2 linked regions of the Pararhizobium capsulatum DSM 1112 genome follow. The protein of the gene in region 1 binds, or shares a complex with, the protein of each later gene. Links are inferred from orthologs where the notes say so. Each region holds a gene or a part of one and is shown on either strand. Other genes may lie near its edges.

Evidence for each region. Proteins that work in one complex are often made in the same cells at the same time.
Region 2: the proteins of QO002_RS20950 (region 1) and hfq are in contact, whole or in part, in a crystal structure (PDB 3VU3), measured with the Escherichia coli proteins. The link is inferred for Pararhizobium capsulatum DSM 1112 from one-to-one orthologs.

What each region holds. Positions count from the first base shown.
Region 1 is NZ_JAUSVF010000002.1:91,643-98,103, forward strand. Bases 1,522-4,519 are described here. They hold QO002_RS20950 (catalase), read left to right. Parts: upstream 1,522-1,971; coding sequence 1,972-4,068; downstream 4,069-4,519. Other genes in these bases: QO002_RS20945 (catalase family protein), read left to right, coding at 1,522-1,786. Outside these bases: QO002_RS30930 (molybdopterin cofactor-binding domain-containing protein), read left to right, coding at 1-238; QO002_RS30935 (molybdopterin cofactor-binding domain-containing protein), read left to right, coding at 141-644; more of QO002_RS20945, read left to right, coding at 641-1,521; QO002_RS20955 (PAS domain-containing protein), read left to right, coding at 6,320-6,461.
Region 2 is NZ_JAUSVF010000001.1:2,277,182-2,281,890, reverse strand. The notes cover bases 1-2,978. They hold hfq (RNA chaperone Hfq), read right to left. Parts: upstream 1,622-2,978; coding sequence 1,379-1,621; downstream 1-1,378. Other genes in these bases: ntrX (nitrogen assimilation response regulator NtrX), read right to left, coding at 2,618-2,978; QO002_RS11155 (D-amino-acid transaminase), read right to left, coding at 1,732-2,595; hflX (GTPase HflX), read right to left, coding at 1-1,302. Outside these bases: more of ntrX, read right to left, coding at 2,979-3,982; QO002_RS11145 (sensor histidine kinase NtrY-like), read right to left, coding at 3,972-4,709. UniProt on the Escherichia coli protein: RNA chaperone that binds small regulatory RNA (sRNAs) and mRNAs to facilitate mRNA translational regulation in response to envelope stress, environmental stress and changes in metabolite concentrations.

The DNA of each region.
Region 1 (6,461 bases):
CAGCAGGCTGGAAAATTCGCCTCTGGCCAAGGTTGAAGCCGATCAGGTGGAGATCATCGATGGGCGCTTTTGTGCTGGAAGCCAATCATCAGGTCGGCATGAGCGTTTCGGAGATCATGGAACGGGCAGGCCTTTCCAACATCGAGGAACACGCCAAAGTCGGCCCCGATATGATGACCATGCGGAAGTTTGCGGCCTACACGCATTCCGTGGTCTTCGTCGAAGTCCGCGTCGATGACGAGCTTGGTGTTGCGCGGGTCACCCGCGTCGTCAGCGCCATTGCTGCGGGGCGTATCCTAAACCCGAAGACGGCCCGCAGCCAGATTCTCGGCGGCGTGGTCGTGGGGCTCGGAGCGGCGTTGCATGAAGAAGGCATGATCGATCATCGCACCGGCCGGATCATGAACCCCAATATCGCCGAGTATCATGTCCCCGCCCATGCCGATGTCGAGGATATCGACGTCATCTTCGTCGATGAGGACGATGACAAGGCAAGCCCGATCGGCGTCAAGGGCCTGGGTGAAATCGGCATCGTCGGCGTGGCGGCCGCCGTGTCCAACGCCATCTTCCACGCCACGGGAAAACGCATCCGCAGTTTCCCCATCACACTGGACAAAATTCTCACAGCCGAGGCACAACAATGAACAGCCTATTACCCTTCAAGCCGGTCCCATTCTCGCCGGATGTCGAGATCATACAACCGGACGAGCCGGCAACGGCGCGCGAACTGGCAAAGACCATGCTGTCGATTGCCGAAAAGACCTATGCCGACAGCGGCCACGGCATCCGCTCAGTGCATGCCAAGAGCCATGGCCTATTGGAAGCCCGTGTCGACGTTGTTGACGGTCTGCCGCCCGAACTTGCGCAAGGGATCTTTGCGGAACCGCGCAGCGACGATGCGATCATCCGCCTTTCAACAACACCGGGCGATCTGCTGCACGACAGCGTCTCGACACCCCGCGGGTTAGAGCTGAAAATCATGGACGTCGAAGGCCCCCGCCTGCCCGGCTCTGAGAATTCCGCAAGCCAGGATTTCGTCATGGTCAACGGCAAGGAGTTCAACTCGCCGAGCGGCGAGGCCTTCGTGAAGAACCGCAAGCTTCTGGCGGCAACGACCGACCGCATGGAGGGCACGAAGGAGTTCATTGCCAGCGTCTTCAAGAAAGTCGAAGGGGCGCTCGAAACCTTCGGCACGGAAAGTGCGACGCTCAAGACGCTCGGCGGAAACCCGGAGACCCACATTCTCGGAGACAGCTTTTTTGCGCAGCTGCCGTTGCGCTACGGAAACCATATCGCTAAATACGCGGTCGTGCCCGCCTCGGACAATCTCAAGGCGTTGACCGGCACCACCCTTGATACATCCGATGATGCGGATGCCATCCGCCACGCCGTTCAGGATTTCTTCGAGACCGAAACCGCCGTCTGGCATTTGCAAGTCCAGCTCTGCACCAATCTCGACGCCATGCCTGTCGAAGGCATTGACGCCTGGGACGAGGCGAAAAGCCCGTTCGTGACCGTCGCCCACATCACGGCGGCTCCCCAGTCAGCCTGGAGCGAGAGCCGCGCCGAGGCTGTCGATGACGGCATGCATTTCAGCCCCTGGAATGGCATTACGGCGCACCAGCCGCTGGGCTCGACCATGCGCCTTCGAAAGCTTGCCTATGAGCGCTCCTCTGCTTTCCGCTCCCAGCGCAATGAGATCCCCGTGACCGAGCCGATGGTCTGTCCATTCGGTCACCATCGCGAGATTATGCCCTCGCAGCAGACGCCGATCCTGAAGCAGTAAGCGCGAAAATCACTTTCCAGACAGTAGAAGGAGCACATTATGGCATCGGAATGGCCCATGTGGATTCTGCAGGCCATTTCACTCGGTCTGTTTGTCGGCTGTTTATTTATCAAAGCGTAGCCTTCGCCGGAACAATCCCCCGGTGCTTCCGTTTGCGAACCAGTGCAACATGAAGGGGATCACACATGTCTGATGGCGCACCATTCAATGAAATCCGTGGATCTGGTGGCGAGACTCATCAGCAGTGTCCAGAGAAAAGCTCGCAGGATCGCGATGAAACGCTGACAACCAATCAGGGCATCGCGATTTCGGACAATCAGAACAGCCTGAAATCGGGCGCGCGTGGTCCGACGCTTCTCGAAGACTTTGTCCTGCGGGAGAAAATCTTTCATTTCGACCATGAGCGGATTCCGGAGCGCATCGTTCATGCCCGCGGCTCAGGGGCTCACGGATATTTCGAGGTCACCGACAATCTTTCCGATGTCACCAAGGCCGATCTGTTCCAGCGCGCCGGCGAGAAGACGCCTGTCTTCGTCCGTTTCTCCACCGTAGCAGGCGGCGCGGGATCGGTTGATACCCCGAGAGACGTACGCGGCTTTGCCGTGAAATTCTATACTAAAGAAGGCAATTGGGACCTCGTTGGCAACAACATTCCAGTCTTCTTCATCCAAGATGCGATGAAGTTTCCGGACCTTGTGCATGCAGTGAAAATGGAATCCGACCGCGCTTACCCGCAGGCAGGTAGCGCCCATGATACGTTCTGGGACTGGGCATCGCTCATGCCCGAAACCACCCACATGCTAATGTGGGCGATGTCAGACCGCACGATCCCTCGATCGCTTCGGACCATGCAGGGTTTCGGCATCCACACCTTCCGCTTCGTCGATGCCGACGGAAAATCCACCTTCGTGAAATTTCACTGGAGGCCGAAACTTGGCATCCAGTCCACGGTCTGGGAAGAGGCGCTGAAGCTGCAGGCCGCCGATAACGACTTTCATCGCCGCGACCTGTTCGAATCCATTGCCGCCGGGAATTTTCCGGAATGGGAACTCGGCGTCCAACTTTTCGACGAAGCGTTTGCCAAAAGTCTTGACTATGATGTTCTCGACCCGACAAAGATCATCCCCGAAGAAGTGCTACCGTTGCGCAAGGTCGGCCGGCTGGTGCTGGATCGCAATCCAGACAATTTCTTCGCCGAAACCGAGCAGGTCGCCTACTGTCCTGCCAACATCGTTCCCGGCATCGACTTCAGCAACGATCCTTTGTTGCAGGGTCGCCTGTTCAGCTATCTCGACACGCAGAAGTCCCGGCTCGGGACCGCCAATTTCCACCAACTGCCGATCAATGCGCCCAAGTGTCCCGTCATGAATTTTCAGCGGGACGGGCAGATGCAGATGACTGTGCCGAAGGGGCGGGCGAATTACGAGCCGAACAGCCTTGCCGCCCATGGCGAGATGGGCGGTCCAAGAGAGTGTCCCGTCACCGGGTTCCGTACCTTTGAGGGCCAGGCCCAGAAGCAGGAGCAGGGCGACAAGCTGCGTGTCCGTGCCGAACTTTTTGCGGATCACTTCAGTCAGGCGCGTCTGTTTTGGACATCGCAGACGACCTCCGAGCAGGCCCATATTGCCTCCTCCTTCGTCTTCGAACTGTCGAAGGTCGGCCTGGATCAGGTACCCCCGCGGATGGTCGCCAATTTGCGGAACGTCGATGAGGCGCTCGCCAAGCGCGTTGCAGATGGTCTCGGCATCGACTTGCCGAAGAAATCGCAAGCTGCACGGGAACCCGTTGATATGGCCCCCTCACCGGCACTCTCGATCCAGAAGAATATGATCGATACCGTCGAGGGTCGAAAAATCGGCATCCTTATCGCCGACGGGACCCATGCAAAAGTCCTGAAGAGCCTTGTCGACGCGATCAAGAAGGCGGGCGCGACGCCCTTCATTGTCGCGCCAAAGGTGGGCAAGGTTGCACTCTCTGGTGGTGAGCCAATCAAGGCTGATGGTCAGTTGGCCGGCTCACCCTCGCCTATCTTCGACGCTGTTGCCGTCCTACTGTCAGAGGAAGGCTGCAAGATGCTTCTCAAGGAAGGAGCCGCAATACAGTGGGTGATGGATGCCTTCGGTCATCTGAAGGCAATCGGCTTTGTCGAGACGTCCAAGCCCCTTCTCGACAAGGCAGGCATCGAACCAGATGACGGTGTGGTTTCATTGACCAACAGGTTCATCGAGGCTGCTGCCAAGCGGTATTGGGATCGTGAACCGAACGTGCGCATGTTGGTGTAGCCCCCTGGTGCTACGCCTCGGCAAAAATAGCCCCTGTTGTTTCGCAGGGGCTATTTCGTGTTAGGCGAGGACACACCTCTGTCTTGCCGGCCCCATCAGCTCTCGATATGGCGTGAGTTGTCGGCCGCGACCGCCCTCATCGTTTTCTACCTGCTGATCGCGTACGACGACAAGGGGCCTTGGCCATATTGGTCGCTGGACCATAAGCGGTGACGTGCCATATCCGGGCGCTGATAGCGATGCCGCTCGGATCGTCGTCGGCGGCTCCGGTTATCAGACTGGGGCCGAGTTGTTTGAGACCGCTGCTCTGCTTACCTCCGGATGGATCCGGGTCGAAATCGCTGCGGGCAAGCGGTGGATAGAATGTCGAATTCATGGGTTCCTCCCTGCCGCACATAACTTATTGCGCGCCCTCGAAGACATGGTTAGGACCTCCCAGCATCGCCATGAAACTGGGAGCTTGTTGAAACATCTGCGGCATGCGCTCACGGTCGAGCGAGGCCCCCTGTTCTGCGCGCAAGATTGTGTCGTTTCATTGGTAATGCAGACCAGCCCTTTTACGGTCGCGGTCTCGTCGCGGAGAGAAGTGAAGGAAAACGTCAATGTTGTCTCTTCTGGTTCGCCATACCGCGCCATGGCAGGTGGTCGAAGCGGCTGGCCTCCCCATTGAAGGCCTTTTCGATGATGGGGCTGAGGGCATACATGACGTCCGGCCATAGGTCGGGAAGCGTCGTGCCGATGGCACGTATTGCCCTCGGCCCCATGATCGGCCGATAGTCATTGGAAAAGAATTAGAGCTCAGGTCCCCGGAGAACGTACTTCGACTCCGGAGAGTTGAGGATAAGATTCACGGCGAATTTCAGCGTCGGAGGCCAGGCGTCCGGCATCCCCATTGGGTTCTGGGACCAATCGAATGCGTTCATTTCACTTGAAACGCCGCCTTCTCCCGTAAAAACAACGGCCTATAGAAACAGTCAGAATATCCTGCAAGTAACGCCCGCCTTACCTGACCGGATTTAAGATTGAATCTTATTCGAGGACCGGGGTGACTGATACACCAGGTTTCACCGACGAACTAGCATCTCGCTCGTATTAGCGCAGGCCAAAAAACGACAGTACAGCAATGACTATTACGACGAGTCCAACAATATAGATCAATCGGTTCATGACGAGTTCCTCTCAATTTCAACGTGTCAAAACGTTCACTGAAACAATTGGTTCCTTAGTCGAGCCAGCAGCGTTGGGGTAGCCACTGGCTCGCTTGTTTTGCTCATCTACAAGCGCACAAGCACCAGCGTCGAATTGACCGACGCCAGTATTATAGATTTCTAATACAACACGCAAACTTCACAAGGAAAATCTAGCAAGGTCTCTCTAACGATTGGCTGATTGGCGACGGCCGTCGGCCGTCGCGGGCATTTTTTTCGGGGTGGGTGCAGCATCGTTCCTTATCCTGTCTGCGTTGGCGAAAGATCGATTGGATCAGGTAGGCGGATCGACGGTAACTCGCGGCATGGCGATCCTTCGACTCGTCACATCCCTGAGTTGGACGATCGGGCAAGCCCCAGGGTGCGGTCCTCGTTTCGAAGACGGGATTCCCCGGAGTGTTCCTGGGGCCGGCTCCCTCGCAGCCTTGTCACTGGCAATCGTGGTCATTACCCACGTACGCGCCGTTGCGACAGTTTCAGAGGAGAGGCCTAAGTTGGGTCTCGAAGTTGCACCGGACCGCGTCAGCAATCATTGCGCTGGCCGCGTTTCAGGGGCTTCTGTTTGTAGGATTTGCTCTCTTCGCCGCGTATTTCCTGATGGCGCTCCTTTGGCCAACGTTGACATCGCTCTATCTCGGCCAAATTCCGAGAGCGGCCGGGATCGGAATCATCAGCATCGTCGGGATGGCCGTCGTGCAGGACCTCTTGCCGGGCGAGCTGGGATCGCCTCGGCGCTATTCGGCAACACGATCAGCGTTGGCTTCCTACTTTCGGGGCTCGGCACAGGTGTGTGGGCAAACGGGTTTGGATACTGGTCCCTGTTCTCACTTTGCACAGGCCTCTGCGGATTGGGTATAGTCGCGTTGTTGCCAGGCCGACATACATCAACAGTGTCGACGCGATAGGTCGTGATTCGATTATTGTCGGCCGAAGGGGTGGCAGCTCGTTTACCGTTAGCTATATGCACCCGTTGAAGTCGTTGTGATGGCTTTCCGTTACGAGCGACTACTTATCGTGGTCGTTGAGCGGGAGTGTGACGCAGGGTGGAAGTGGCAAGCGAGAACGCATCAAATTTGAACAGCGAAGCCCATGCCGATGCCACGGCACTGTTTGCCGGCGCCGGCGAGGTCCGTGCAATTGCACGGGATTTCGATTGGTCCGCGACCCCGTTGGGATCGTCATCGA
Region 2 (4,709 bases), on another replicon or contig:
CCCGTTGCCTAAACGTCTATCGAGTTCGGCTGCCTCCGTGGCCGTCAGGCGCAGGTCGAGGCTTACGGAACCATCCTCAAGGTCGTCACGCCCGTCAATAATTGCGTGCTCGTAAATCCAAGAGAGCAATTGTAGCTTGTCCGTCGTCAAGACCACGGTAGTTTCCGTCATCACGCCAGAGAGACGCTTGCTGATTTCAGCTATCATCGCATCGACACCCTCACCTGTCACAGCAGAAACCGCGACCGTGTTTTCGCCAGTCGCAGCCTTCTGCACCAACGCCTCGTGCGCCTCTGGCTCTAACCGATCGATCTTGTTCCAGACTTCGATGATGCGTTCTGCGCCAGCCTTCTCGTCGATGCCGAGATCGGCAAGGATGCGCAGGACATCACTCGACTGAACCTGATTGTCCGGGTCCGAGAGATCGCGCACATGCAGGATCAGGTCGGCTTCCAGAACCTCTTCCAGCGTCGCCCGGAAAGCAGCCACCAGATGGGTCGGCAGGTCGGAGATGAAACCGACGGTATCGGAAAGCATGACGGTGCGGCCCTGCGGCAGCTTCATGCGCCGCAGCGTCGGATCGAGCGTGGCAAACAGCATGTCCTCGGCCAGAACGCCTGCGCCAGTGATGCGGTTGAACAGCGTCGACTTGCCGGCGTTGGTATAGCCGACCAGCGCCACGATCGGGTGCGGCACCTTTTTCCGCTTGGCACGGTGCAGCTGGCGGGTGCGGCGCACCTGCTCCAGCTCCTTTTCGAGCTTCAGGATCTTTTCCTGCAGAAGCCGACGGTCGGCTTCGATCTGGGTTTCACCAGGGCCACCGAGGAAGCCTGCGCCACCGCGCTGACGTTCAAGGTGGGTCCAGCTGCGAACCAGCCGGCCCTTCTGGTAATTGAGATGTGCAAGCTCGACTTGCAGCGTGCCTTCCTTGGTGGAGGCGCGGCGGCCGAAGATTTCGAGGATAAGGCCCGTCCGGTCGATGACCTTGGCGTTCCATTCCTTCTCGAGATTGCGCTGCTGAACCGGCGTCAGCGGGTGGTCGACAATGACAAGGCCGGCATTGTGCTCGGTCAGCAGGTGGCCGATTTCCTCGATCTTGCCTGTACCCAGCAACGTACCGGGCTTCGGCTGCGCGACCGGGACAATCAGCCCCTGCACGACTGTCAGGTCGATGGCCAGAGCAAGCCCAACAGTCTCTTCGAGACGGCTTTCATCGGAACGGGTTGTCGTCGGCACAGAAGGATCGGCCGCAGCTTGGCGGCCGGTTTTCTTCAGAACCGGAACGACGACGAGAGCGCGCATGTCATCACGAAGCTTTTCCAGCTCCGGGATGATCGACGACGATTTGGTATCACGTTTGGTAATGTCAGGTGTCCTGTCAGGAAGCGGATTCTTCGCTCTCGAACATCTGCATCGGCTGACCCGGCATGATGGTCGAGATGGCGTGCTTGTACACCAGCTGCGAATGACCGTCACGACGCAAAAGCACACAGAAGTTGTCAAAAGACGTGACGACCCCTGTCAGTTTCACACCATTGATAAGAAAAATCGTCAAAGATATTTTCTGCTTGCGGACTGTATTGAGAAAAAGGTCCTGCAGGTTCTGAGAACGTTCCGCCATGGCGCCGCTTCTTTCTTATTTGCCGGTTCCGATTAACCGGTTGATTATACGATTCGAATGCCCCAAACACCGCCAGCTATGAAGTTCACGGCATCTCCCCGGATTTGGTATCAAATCAAAGTCTTCTCCGCAACGTCGAAAAAGGCTTCGCGGATTTTCTGCGCCGTGCTGCCGGGATGGCCGTTGGCGATCGTGTGGCCGTCCACAGTCACGACCGGGAAGCAAATACTGGTCGCCGCGGTGATAAACACCTCCCGTGCGGCCAGCATTTCCTCGACGGTGAAGGCGCGCTCCTCGATTTTAAGCCCAATTTTGGTTGCCACATCCTGGAGCGTCGTGCGGGTAATGCCGCGCAGGATGCCGTGATCGGCGGGGCGAGTTCTCAGCACTCCGTCCTTGTCCACGATCCAGACATTGGTGGCCGCTCCTTCCGTCACCTTTCCGTCCGTATCGACGTAGATCGCCTCCTGCGCACCCGCCTCCTTGGCATCTTGGCGCGCCAGCACGTTAGACAGAAGGCCGACTGTCTTGATATCCACCCGATCCCATCGATTTTCAGGCATGGTAATGGCGCGGATACCGTCAGCATTCTTCCGGGCGATCAGCGAGGCATCCGTGCGCTTTGCCGTCACAACCAGCGTCGGCGGCGTGTGGGCTGCTGGAAACACATGATCCCGCCGTGCGGCACCGCGCGTCACCTGCATGTAGAACAGCCCGTTTTTGACATGGTTGCGGCGGATCACATGGCGGATGATCCCGACCAATGCCTTGCGTGACATCGGGTGATTGATGCGGATTTCCGACAATGAGCGGTCGAGACGATCCAGATGGCGGGTCAGGTCCACGATATAGCTGTTCCGGATTTCGCAGACCTCGTAGACACCATCGGCAAACTGGAAGCCACGATCCTCGATCGAAACGCCTGCGTCAGCCGTGCGAAGATAGGCCCCGTTTACATAAGCTATTCTCGTCATGCCCGCCTCCGGGTTTGAACTATCAGACGCCGAGAGACTTGAGCTTGCGATGCAGCGCCGAGCGCTCCATGCCGACAAACTCAGCCGTGCGGGAAATATTACCGCCGAAACGGTTGATCTGCGCGATGAGGTAATCCCTTTCGAACATTTCTCGCGCCTCACGGAGCGGCAAGGTCATGATGTGCTGGTCACCCTGCGCAGAAATCTTCGGCAGGCTGTCGCCGACCTCGGTTGGCAGCATGTCGGCGGAGATTGCCGTATCCGGCCCGTCGGTACGTGCCAGAATCATCAGACGCTCGATGTTGTTGCGCAACTGGCGGATATTGCCCGGCCAGTCATGGGCCTGCAGGACGGCAAGAGCATCGTCGCCGATCTTGCGGGCACGGATCCCCGCCTGCTCGCTGATCTGGCGCATGAACATATCGACGAGGAAGGGAATATCCTCGCGGCGCTCGGCAAGTGCCGGCACCCGCACGGGGATGACGGCCAGACGGTGATAGAGGTCTTCGCGGAAGGCGCCCTCGGCAATCTGGCTTTCCAGATTGTAGGCTGTCGAGGAGATGATGCGGACATCGACCTTGACGCGCTTGGAGCCGCCGACACGTTCGAACTGCTGGTCGACCAAGACACGCAAAATCTTGTTCTGCGTCTCGCGCGGCATCTCTCCGACTTCATCGAGATAGAGAATGCCGCCGTGAGCTTCTTCAAGCGCGCCCGTCTTGCGCGGCTGGCCGGCAGTGCCTTCGGTCCCGAACAACGCCATTTCCATGCGATCCGGCGTGATGGCGGCGGCATTTAGCGCAACAAAAGGACCGCCTGCTCGCGTCGATTTGCGGTGAATCATGCGCGCCACCAGTTCCTTGCCAGAACCGGACGGGCCGTGGATCATGATGCGGCTGTTGGTGGGCGCAACCTTCTCGATATTCTGGCGCAACTGAGAGACAGCAACGGAGGTGCCGATCAGCTCGACCGGGTCTCCCGAGCGCTTCTTGAGTTCGAAAACCTCGCGTTTGAGCTTCGACGTTTCCAGCGCCCGTTCGGCGATCAGGATCAGCCGGTCCGCCTTGAAGGGCTTCTCGATGAAGTCATAGGCGCCACGTCGGATCGCCGATACGGCGGTTTCGATATTGCCGTGGCCGGAGATCATCACCACCGGCAGGTCGGGATGACGGCTCTTGATCTCGTCGAGCAGAGCCAGCCCGTCGAGCTTGCTCCCCTGCATCCAGATATCGAGAAACACCAGCCGCGGTACACGATCGCTGATCGCGGCCAACGCGCTGTCGCTGTCGAAGGCAGTTCGTGTCTCGTGGCCCTCATCGGAGAGGATGCCGGAAACGATCTCGCGGATGTCCTCCTCGTCATCAACTACAAGAATATCAGCCGCCATGAGAGTAGTCCTTGTCCTGTGTCATTTCGGAGCCGCCAGCGCCTGGAGCCGGTGGCAGGATAATTCTGATCATTGCCCCATTGCCGCCATCGAAATCAGCCGGGGCGTCATGCAGCTCAATGTGCCCGCCGTGGTCCTCGATAATCTTCTTGACGATCGCGAGACCAAGGCCAGTGCCCTTTTCACGCATCGTCATATAGGGCTCGAGAATGCGGTGGCGATTTTCCGTAGGAAGCCCCTTGCCGTTGTCGATGACGTCAACGACATACTGTCCTGTTGCCTCGTTTCGGCGGGAACGCACCATGATCTTCAACTCCCCGCGAACAGCGTCGGCAGGCAGCGCCTCGATAGCCTCGACTGCGTTCTTGACGATATTTCCGAAGGCCTGGCTCAGCATGCGGCTGTCAAAGAGGCCTTCCAGCGGCTCGTCGCCGAAGTCTCTGATAAAGCTGACATGGGTGTTTCCCATCTCCCGCAGGAATACGGCGTCCTTGAGAACCGCCCTGATATCCACTTTTTCCTTGGTGGGCTTGGGCATACGGGCGAAGGCGGAAAACTCGTCGACCATCCTGCCGATGTCTTCTACCTGGCGGACAATCGTGTCCGTGCATTGATCGAAAACAACACGGTCATCCTCGGCAATCTGCCGTCCATAGCGGCGCTTCAGCCGCTCGGCGGACAACTGGATTGGTGTCAGGGGGTTCTTGATTTCATGGGCAATGCGGCG